2 regions of the Herbaspirillum sp. C7C8 genome follow, and region 1 is predicted to be linked to the other one. Evidence: predicted binding sites of a transcription regulator. Region 1 holds the regulator's gene; the other holds the start of a gene.
What was found. The regulator sigma-54, encoded in region 1, starts transcription at its own class of promoters, with help from an activator protein. The targets are predictions, from matches to a motif close to TGGCANGNAANCTGCTTT.
Positions count from the first base shown of each region.

Region 2: prpB (methylisocitrate lyase) is a predicted target of sigma-54. The motif match lies at 3,215-3,232, and genes of this name have one in related genera.

Region 1 is NZ_JABXGG010000011.1:105,622-110,358, forward strand. Features, by position in the region: gene HWE01_RS14380 (UbiX family flavin prenyltransferase) at 1-360, opposite strand, end outside; gene grxD (Grx4 family monothiol glutaredoxin) at 386-697, opposite strand; gene hpf (ribosome hibernation-promoting factor, HPF/YfiA family) at 1,072-1,434, opposite strand; gene HWE01_RS14395 (RNA polymerase factor sigma-54) at 1,588-3,078, opposite strand; gene lptB (LPS export ABC transporter ATP-binding protein) at 3,178-3,921, opposite strand; gene lptA (lipopolysaccharide transport periplasmic protein LptA) at 3,924-4,532, opposite strand; gene lptC (LPS export ABC transporter periplasmic protein LptC) at 4,584-4,737, opposite strand, start outside.
Region 2 is NZ_JABXGG010000006.1:184,776-189,512, forward strand. Features, by position in the region: gene HWE01_RS10095 (MFS transporter) at 1-1,099, opposite strand, end outside; gene prpR (propionate catabolism operon regulatory protein PrpR) at 1,341-3,017, opposite strand; gene prpB (methylisocitrate lyase) at 3,355-4,245, shown strand; gene prpC (bifunctional 2-methylcitrate synthase/citrate synthase) at 4,297-4,737, shown strand, end outside.

The sequences.
Region 1 (4,737 bases):
GAGCACCACATCGGCTGCACGGGTGATGAGATTGTCGGAGAGGCCATGCGCCACGGCGGCCAGGGTCTTCATCGAACAGGGCGCCACCACCATGCCGGCAGAGGCGAACGAGCCACTGGCGATGCACGCGCCGACATCGCGCACGTTGTGCACCACATCGGCCAGCGCTTCCACATCCTTGCGCCGCATGTCCAGTTCCTGGTGCAGATTGAGCACGCCGGCTTCGGAGACCATCAGATGCGTCTCCACCTGACCATGCTTGCGCAGGTGTTCCAGCAGCCGGACACCATAGATGGCCCCGGTGGCCCCGGTGATCGCAACGATCAGGCGCTGGCGGGGCTGACTGGAAGAAGCACTCATGCGCGCTCTACGGGGCAGGGCAGACTCAGCCCTTGATCAGGGTCTGCAGCTCGCCCGAGGCGTACATCTCGCTCATGATGTCGGAGCCACCGACGAATTCGCCCTTCACGTACAGCTGGGGAATGGTCGGCCAGTTCGAGTATTCCTTGATGCCCTGGCGCACGTCGGGGCTTTCCAGCACGTTGACGGTGACGATGTTCTCGGCGCCGCTGGCCTTGAGCAGCTGGATGGCCTTGCCGGAAAAGCCGCATTGCGGGAACTGCGCGGTGCCCTTCATGAACAGCACCACAGGGTTTTGGGTCACGGTTTCTTTGATCCAGGATTGGACGTCGCTCATGGCTGTGCCTTTAAAAATGGGATTGCCCGACATTATAGGGAAAAGCCGGCAGGCGCGTTGAAATCGGCAGCACGCCATTCGTCCGTCTGAGCCGGCGGGAAATTGCATCAGGGAAATGATTTATATCGTATGCAGTTTCTTCTGGGCAGCAGATGAGGGTGCTGCGCAAGACATTCAAGCAGAGCGATGAACAATGTTCACTGCGGTTTTGCCGGGAAGTTGCCCGGCGTAATGATTTATATGTTTTTCACAGGCATCGCCGATGCTGTGGCCCCAATGAAAAAGGGCGCTTGCGCGCCCCTTCCTCGTGAAATCCGGCTGGCTTTCTCAGCAGCCCTGCAGGCTGCGAGGTGGCTTGCCGTTGGTGTCCTGGCTTATGCCGCTCCGGCTACCGCATCCTCGGGCGTGTCGTCCGGCAGGCGCTTGGCAATGGAGTGATGCTCCTGCAACTTGTCCTTGTGCTTGATGACCTGGCGATCGAGCTTGTCGATCAGGGTGTCAATGGCAGCGTAGAGGTCGTGTGCGATGCTTTCCGCATGTAGATCCTTCCCCTTGATGTGGACGTTGATTTCCGCTTTTTGGCGCTTTTCCTTTTCTGTGAGTTTATCTACGCTCAGGATCACGCTGACGTCGATCACGTTGTCGAAATGGCGCTTGATACGCGAGAGCTTGCTTTGCACGTATTCCCGGATGGCGGGGGTCAGTTCGAGGTGGTGTCCACTGATGGTCAGATTCATACAAGACTCCTATCGTGAAGTCACTGGAGGTTCGTGCAATCGATCCTGCTGCAGCTGTACCACGGGCACGGTCTTCGTGTCGGATGGCGTGGGCATCAGTCGGGATGCTTGCCTGAACACAGCAACGGTACTGCAGAAAAACTGAGGAAAAACTCAGAGGGACTTGCGGAGATTGACTGGCGGAATCTTCAACACTTCGCGGTATTTGGCGACTGTGCGTCGCGCGACCACCATGCCTTGTTCTGCCAGCATATCCGCAATCTTGCTATCGGATAATGGGGTCTGCGGGTTTTCGGCTCCTATCAACTGTTTGATCAGCGCCCGTATCGCGGTGGAGGAAGCTTCGCCTCCGGTTTCAGTCGCGACGTGGCTACCGAAGAAGTATTTCAACTCAAACATACCATGCGGAGTGAGCATGTATTTCTGAGTCGTCACGCGAGAGATGGTGCTCTCGTGTAGACCCAGTGTATCAGCAATTTCACGCAGCACAAGGGGGCGCATGGCCACTGCACCATGGGAAAAGAAGTTTCTTTGACGTTCCACAATAGCCTGCGCGACGCGCAAAATTGTATCGAAACGTTGCCGCATGTTCTTGATGAGCCACTTGGCTTCCTGCAACTGCGAGGACAGCGAACCTTCGCCCTTGGCCTGCTTCAAGGCACTGGCGTACATCGCATTGACGCGCAGCTTGGGCATGACCTCATGGTTGAGCATGACCTGCCAGCCGTTCTTTGTCTGCTTGACAATCACGTCCGGCACCACGTAGTCCGAGGCGTCACGCGCGAATTCGGCACCCGGATGCGGACGGCACTGGCGGATCACGGCCTGGGCTTCACGCAGGTCTTCGTCATCACAATCGAGAGCCTTCTTGATCTTGTTGAAGTCGCGCTGGGCGAACAGCGGCAGGTAATCCTCAACGATCCTCAGCGCCAGCTTGCGCGTGACAAAGGGGATCTTGGGCAGGCGGCGGATCTGCAAGGCCAGGCATTCGCCGGCACTGCGCGCGCCCACGCCGGCCGGGTCCAGGCTCTGCAGCAGCTTGAGCGAAATCGACAGCTCTTCCATGTCGATACCCAGCTCTTCAGGCAGGCGCGCGAGGATGTCTTCCAGCGGTTCTTCCAGATAGCCGCTCTCGTCGAGCGCATCGGTGAGCAGTTCCAGCAGCGCACGATCGCGCAGGGTGCGCGCAGTCACGCGGATCTGTTCCAGCAGGTGTTCGCGCAGGGTCAGTTCATGGGCTTCCAGCTGCGGGCGGGCATCGTCGTCATCGGGTGACTTGCCGCTGCGGGCGACGTCATCGAAGCTCCAGTCGGCATCACCGGTGACACCGGTGTCCGGATTGTTGTCCTGGTACTCGAAGCTGGAATCGCCATCGCTGGCAGCGGGCGTCGCTTCGCCGCTGTTTTCATGAGGGGTGTCGGCCACGCCACTGGAAGGCGAACTGGAGACGGCACCGTCGGCCAGCAGACGCACCGAATTGTCGAGAGCGTCATCGAGACGCTCCAGCAGGGGATTGTCGGAGAGGATCTGTTCCAGTTCCTGGTGCAGTTCCAGCGTCGACAGTTGCAGCAGCCTGATCGACTGCTGCAGTTGCGGCGTCAATGCGAGGTGCTGCGAGGTACGTAACTGGAGCGACTGTTTCATCTGTCTTTCTGAAAGCGGCGTGGCCCGCGGGTTGCTGTGCCTGTCGTTGCGTGATGCCTGGGTGTCGGTGATGCTCGATACGTAGGGCGACTGTGCTGCTTACATGCGGAAGTGCTCGCCCAGATAGACGCGGCGTACCGACTCGTTGGCAATGATCTCTTCCGGATTGCCGCTGGCCAGCACCGTGCCCTGGTTGATGATGTAGGCGCGATCGCAGATGCCCAGCGTCTCGCGCACGTTGTGGTCGGTGATGAGCACGCCGATGCCACGCTCCTTGAGGAAGCGCACGATACGCTGGATCTCGATCACCGCAATCGGGTCGATACCGGCAAACGGTTCATCGAGCAGCACGAAGCGCGGATCGGTGGCCAGCGCGCGAGCGATCTCGACGCGTCGGCGCTCACCGCCCGACAGTGACAGGGCCTGGCTTTCGCGCAGCTTTTCGATCTGCAGTTCGTGCAGCAGGTTGTTGAGGCGGCCCTCGATTTCATCGCGCGAGAGCGGCTTGCCGTCTTCCTGGCGCAGCTCCAGCACGGCGCGGATGTTGTCTTCCACCGTCAGCTTGCGAAACACCGAGGCTTCCTGCGGCAGGTAGGATAGGCCCATGGTGGCGCGCTTGTGAATGGGCATGCGCGAAATGGGCGCGCCATCCAGGTCGATCTCGCCGCCATCGGAGGGTACCAGCCCCACGATCATGTAGAACGAGGTGGTCTTGCCGGCACCATTGGGGCCGAGCAGGCCGACCACTTCGCCGCTGCGCACTTCCATCGAGACATCGCGCACCACCTGGCGCGCGCCGTAACTTTTCTTCAGGCCGCGAACGACCAGCGAACTGGCTACCATCCTTACTGGTCCTTTCCGTTCTGACGACGCGCTGCCGGCTGGGCCGGTGCTGCGGGCTGGGCGTCCGTGGCCGGCGGCGGGTTCTTGGGCTGGATCACGGCCGTGATGCGGCCCGCGCCCGGCTTGCTCTGGCCGCTGGCAGTGTTGTTGACCGAATAGAATTCGGCGCGGCTGTCATAGGAAATGAATTCGCCGTTGACTTCATCGGTGATGCGGTCGCCGTCCATGCGCTGGATGTGGGCGCGCTGGAACAGCTTGGACACTTCCGTCTGCTCCGAATACTCGATGCGCTCGGCCTGGCCTTCGATCCACAGATTGGGGCCGCCGTCACGCTTCTGGCGGAAGGTTGCCAGCGCACCAGGCGCGGCATACAGCACCGCATTTTCATAACCGTACTGATCGGTCGTCAATACCACGCGGCCGGCCTTGATGATCAGGGTGCCACGTGTCATCACGACGTTGCCGGTGAAGGTCTTCACCTGGCGCACGTCGTCATAGACCATCTGGTCTGCCTCGATGTTGGTGGGCTTGGTGGAGTCCGCCTTCTCGGCGTTGGCCACACCGCACACGGCAGCCAGCATCAGCATCGGCAGTAAGAGTGAGCGTTTCATTGGTTTCCTGTCTGTTCGATTCTTGGCGTTCTTGTCCGGGACTGAACCGGCTTAGCGTTTCTTCGGTGCGGGCTCGTAATAGCCGCGTACATTGCCGAGCAGCTGCACCACCTGCGTCGCATTGTTGGCCACCATGCCCACCCCATTGAGGCGCGTGGTCCCCATGGTCATGGCGACCGGCTTGTCGGTCTTGACGATTTCATCA
Region 2 (4,737 bases), on a different contig from region 1:
CGCGCGTGGCCACCGGGAAGATGTCGGCCAGCAGTGCCGGCATCGCGGCGAAATACATGGTCATGAGCACACCGATGACGGTCTGCAGCAACAGCAGTTGCAGGAAGCCCGGCGAGTGGGTCAGGAACACGAACATCGGATAGGTCAGCACGATGTAGAGCGCGCTGCTGGTGATCATGAAGGGGGTACGACCGATCTTGTCGGAGAGCTTGCCCACCAGTGGCGAGCCGATGAACATGATCAGGCCGGCCACCGACATCGCGGCAAACGAGGACCAGGCCGGCAGCCCCAGCTGCTTGACGGCATAGGTGGGGATGTACAGCGACAGGTACACCGAGACGGTGGCCATGATGACGCTGCCGGTACCGATCAGCAGGCGCATCTTCTGGTGGGTGAAGGTGTCGCGCAGGGGCGCGTCGGTCTTCTCGCTGGATTCCTTGAATTCGGGCGCTTCATCCAGGTGACGACGGATGTAGATGCCGGCCGGGGCGATCAGCAGACCGAAGATGAAGGGCACGCGCCAGCCCCAGGAGGACAACTGCTCGGGTGTGAGCATGTTGTTGAGCACGGCGCCGAAGATGGCGGCCAGCAGCAGGCTGATGCCCTGGCTGGCCACCTGCCAGCTGGAGAAGAAGCCGCGACGGTGCGGTGCGTGTTCCACCAGGAAGGCGGTGGAGCTGCCGAACTCGCCACCGGCGGAGAAGCCTTGGATCATCTTGCCCAGTGCGATGCCGGCCGGTGCCAGCATGCCGATGCTGGCATAGCTGGGCATGAAGGCGATCATGGCGGTGCCCACCGTCATGAGCATGATGGACAGCATCAGCGCGGCCTTGCGACCGGCGCGGTCGGAGTACGCACCCAGCACCACTGCACCCAGCGGACGCATGAAGAAGGACACACCGAAGGTGGCGAAGGTCAGCAGCAGCGAGACGTTGTCATCCCCGGTGGGGAAGAACTGCTTGGCGATGACTACCGCGAAGGCGCCATAGATAAGGATGTCGAACCATTCGAGCGCATTGCCGATGGAGGACGAGATGATCGCACGCCGCGCTTGCGGATGCGTGGTGCCGGCGCCAGGCGCCGCGGTATTGCTGGTCATGGAGACTCCCTGATGGATACGTGGATGGAGGAGCAGCACGCCGTTCCGACCCTGGCGGGGCAGACGGCTGCCTGGCTGTATATGGATGGTTGTGGGCTCCGCGTGACGGCCGCAGCCGTTACAGCGGGCGAGCATAGGCGGGGCGATGCGGCACTGTCAAGGCGCAGTGCGGGGGATTATCAGGAGGCAGGACATGGACGCGATTCTGCGAAATCATTTTCTCGTTTCGCCGACCCGAAGCTCACTGCCGTGCTGACGCTTCGACCTCCTCGACCTCCCTGAGCTTGCGCCACAAGGTCGTGCGACTGATGCCCAGGTGACGCGCGGCCGCGGCACGGTTGCCACGGAAGCGGCGCAGTGCGGCGTGGATGGCGTCGGTGTCGGGTGCATGGTCAGGGGTGGTCAGGGCATGAGAGGGCGGCGTCTGTGCAGCGTCCATGATCAGCGGCTGCGCTGCTGTGGCCAGCTCCGGTGCGACCCGCTGTATCAGCGTCGCCGTCAGTGCCTGCAAGGGTTCTGCGGCCAGGAACAGCGCCAGTCGCTCCATCAGGTTACGCAGTTCGCGCACATTGCCCGGCCAGTCATAGGCGCACAGCAGCGGCGCGCAGCGCAGGATTTCCGCGCCCAGATTGGCATGCGGGCGCGCATCGAGTGCGGCCAGCGCATGTTTGAGATGCCATTCGGCCAGCGCCGCAATGTCTTCACGGCGCGCGCGCAAGGGCGGCAGTTGCAGGCGCAGCACGCTCAGGCGGTAATACAGGTCGGCGCGAAAACGGCCTTCCCGCACCCGCGCTTCCAGGTCGCAATGGGTGGCACTGATGATGCGCACCTGGATCGCAATGGGCCGCGTACCCCCCACGCGCACCACCTCGCGCTCCTCCAGCACGCGCAGCAGTCGCGTCTGCAGCGGCAGCGGCATCTCGCCGATTTCATCGAGCAGCAGGGTGCCGCGATGTGCGGCCTCAAACACACCGGCGCGTCCGCCACGGCGGGAACCGGTGAAAGCGCCTTCCTCGTAGCCGAACAGTTCGGATTCCAGCAGCGATTCGGCCAGCGCCCCGCAATTGATGGCCACGAACGGATGCGCGGCCTGGGTCTTGCCCTGCATGCGCGGATGGGCGCGGTGAATGGCCTGGGCCGCCAGTTCCTTGCCGCTGCCGGTCTCGCCCTGGATCAGTACATTGGCCGGCGAACGTGCAAACAGCGTAATGGACTGGCGTACCGCTTCCATGACCGCCGAGTCGCCGCGCAAGTCCTTGAGGTGATGCCGTGCGCGCAGACTGTCTGCCACCGGCAGGCTGGGGCCGCGCGAGCTTTCCAGTTGCGTCAGGCGCGCCAGTTCCAGCGCATCTTCAAAGGCCTGGCGCACCGTGGCCGAGGAGTAGAGGAAGATGCCCTGCATGCCCGCTTCCTCGGCCAGGTCGGTGATGAGCCCGGCCCCGACCACCGCCTGCACGCCGCCAGCTTTCAGTTCCTGTACCACGGCGCGCGCATCTTCCTCGGTGGCATAGGTGCGCTGGGCAATGTCCAGTCCGAACATCTGCTGGAACTCGCTCAGGGCCGGCATCGCCTCCTGATAGGTGACCAGCCCGATGCGCGCGCTGATCTGCCGCGCGCGGGCCAGCGCCTGCATCACGTCGAAACCGCTGGCGCGCGCCACCACCACCGGTACCGGCAGGCGGCTCTTGAGATAGGCACCATTGGAACCGGCCGAGATCACTACATCGCAGCGCTCGCTGGCCAGGCGCTCGCGGATGGCGCGTACGGCCTCGTCGAAACCGAGATGAATGGGCTCGATGTCGGCCACGCCGTCGAATTCCAGCGTGATGTCGCGGAAGAGTTCGGACAGGCGCGACACGGACACGGTCCAGATCACGGGTTTGTCGGCCAGGCGCTCGGCAGGGGCAGGGCGTTTCATGGTGAGCGTTCAGTGTGTTTCAGTGAAACGTCACTGTAACACTGATGAAACATGGATGCTTGTGCCAGATCAAGCTGGCAGCTCCGGCGCAAGCCCGGGACGAGCCCGCCCCGTCCGGTGGCGAGCCTTGTTTGACGGGGGTTTCAGGCGATATGAAGGTTTCTTCGGGGCCCTTGCCATCGGATGCTGCACTGCGATGGCACGGCCGTTGCAATGGTGAACGCAAATGTCGCAGGACGGGTGTGCCTCACGTCCGCCTGTCGCCGTTACGCAGTCAAGCAGTGACGCAGTTGGTCCAGACTTTCCGCATTCCAACCTCATCGAGAAGGTGTCCACCATGGCTCTCCATTCCGCAGGCGCAGCGTTCCGCCAGGCCGTCCAGGAAGAATCCCCCTTGCAAGTCATCGGCGCGATCAACGCCAACCACGCCCTGCTGGCCAAGCGCGCCGGTTTCCGCGCGATCTATCTGTCTGGCGGCGGCGTGGCGGCGGGTTCGCTGGGCTTGCCTGACCTGGGCATTTCCAATCTGGACGACGTGCTCACCGACGTGCGCCGCATCACCGACGTGTGCGACCTGCCGCTGCTGGTGGATGTGGATACCGGCTTCGGTGCCTCGGCCTTCAACGTGGCGCGGACCGTCAAGTCCATGATCAAGTTCGGCGCCGCCGCCATGCACATCGAAGACCAGGTCGGCGCCAAGCGCTGCGGCCATCGTCCCGGCAAGGAAATCGTCAGCAAGCAGGAAATGGTAGACCGCATCAAAGCCGCCGTGGATGCCCGCACCGACGAGAACTTCGTCATCATGGCGCGCACCGATGCGCTGGCCGTGGAAGGGCTGGACGCCGCCATCGAGCGCGCCGTGGCCTGCGTCGAGGCCGGTGCCGACATGATCTTCCCGGAAGCCATCACCGACCTGGCCATGTACAAGCAGTTCGCCAATGCGGTGAAGGTACCGATCCTGGCCAACATCACCGAGTTCGGTTCGACTCCGCTGTTCACGGTGGACGAACTCAAGGATGCCGACGTGGGGCTGGTGCTCTATCCGCTGTCGGCCTTCCGTGCCATGAACAAGGCCGCTGAAAACGTCTACCAGGCGATCCGCCGCGATGGTACGCAGAAGAACGTGGTCGATACCATGCAGACCCGCATGGAACTGTATGACCGCATCGATTACCACAGCTACGAACAGCGCCTCGATGCGCTGTTTGCCCAGCAGAAGAACAAGTAAGCCCCTTCCGACAAAGCATTGTCACCCCATACCGAATACGAGGAGAACACGATGAGCGAACAACAAGCCGCAGGTTTCAAGCCCAAGAAGTCCGTTGCCCTCTCCGGCGTGACTGCCGGCAACACCGCCCTGTGCACCGTCGGCAAGACCGGCAATGACCTGCACTATCGCGGTTACGACATTCTCGACGTGGCCGATAGCTGCGAGTTCGAGGAAATCGCCCACCTGCTGGTGCACGGCAAGCTGCCGACGGCTGCCGAACTGCGCGCCTACAAGGCCAAGCTGAAGGCCCTGCGCGGCCTGCCGGCCAACGTCAAGGCAGCGCTGGAATGGTTGCCGGCCGCCTCGCATCCGATGGACGTGATGCGTACCGGCGTCTCCGCGCTGGGCTGCGTGCTGCCGGAGAAGGATGACCACAACACCCCCGGTGCGCGCGACATCGCTGATCGCCTGATGGCTTCGCTGGGTTCGATGCTGCTGTACTGGTACCAC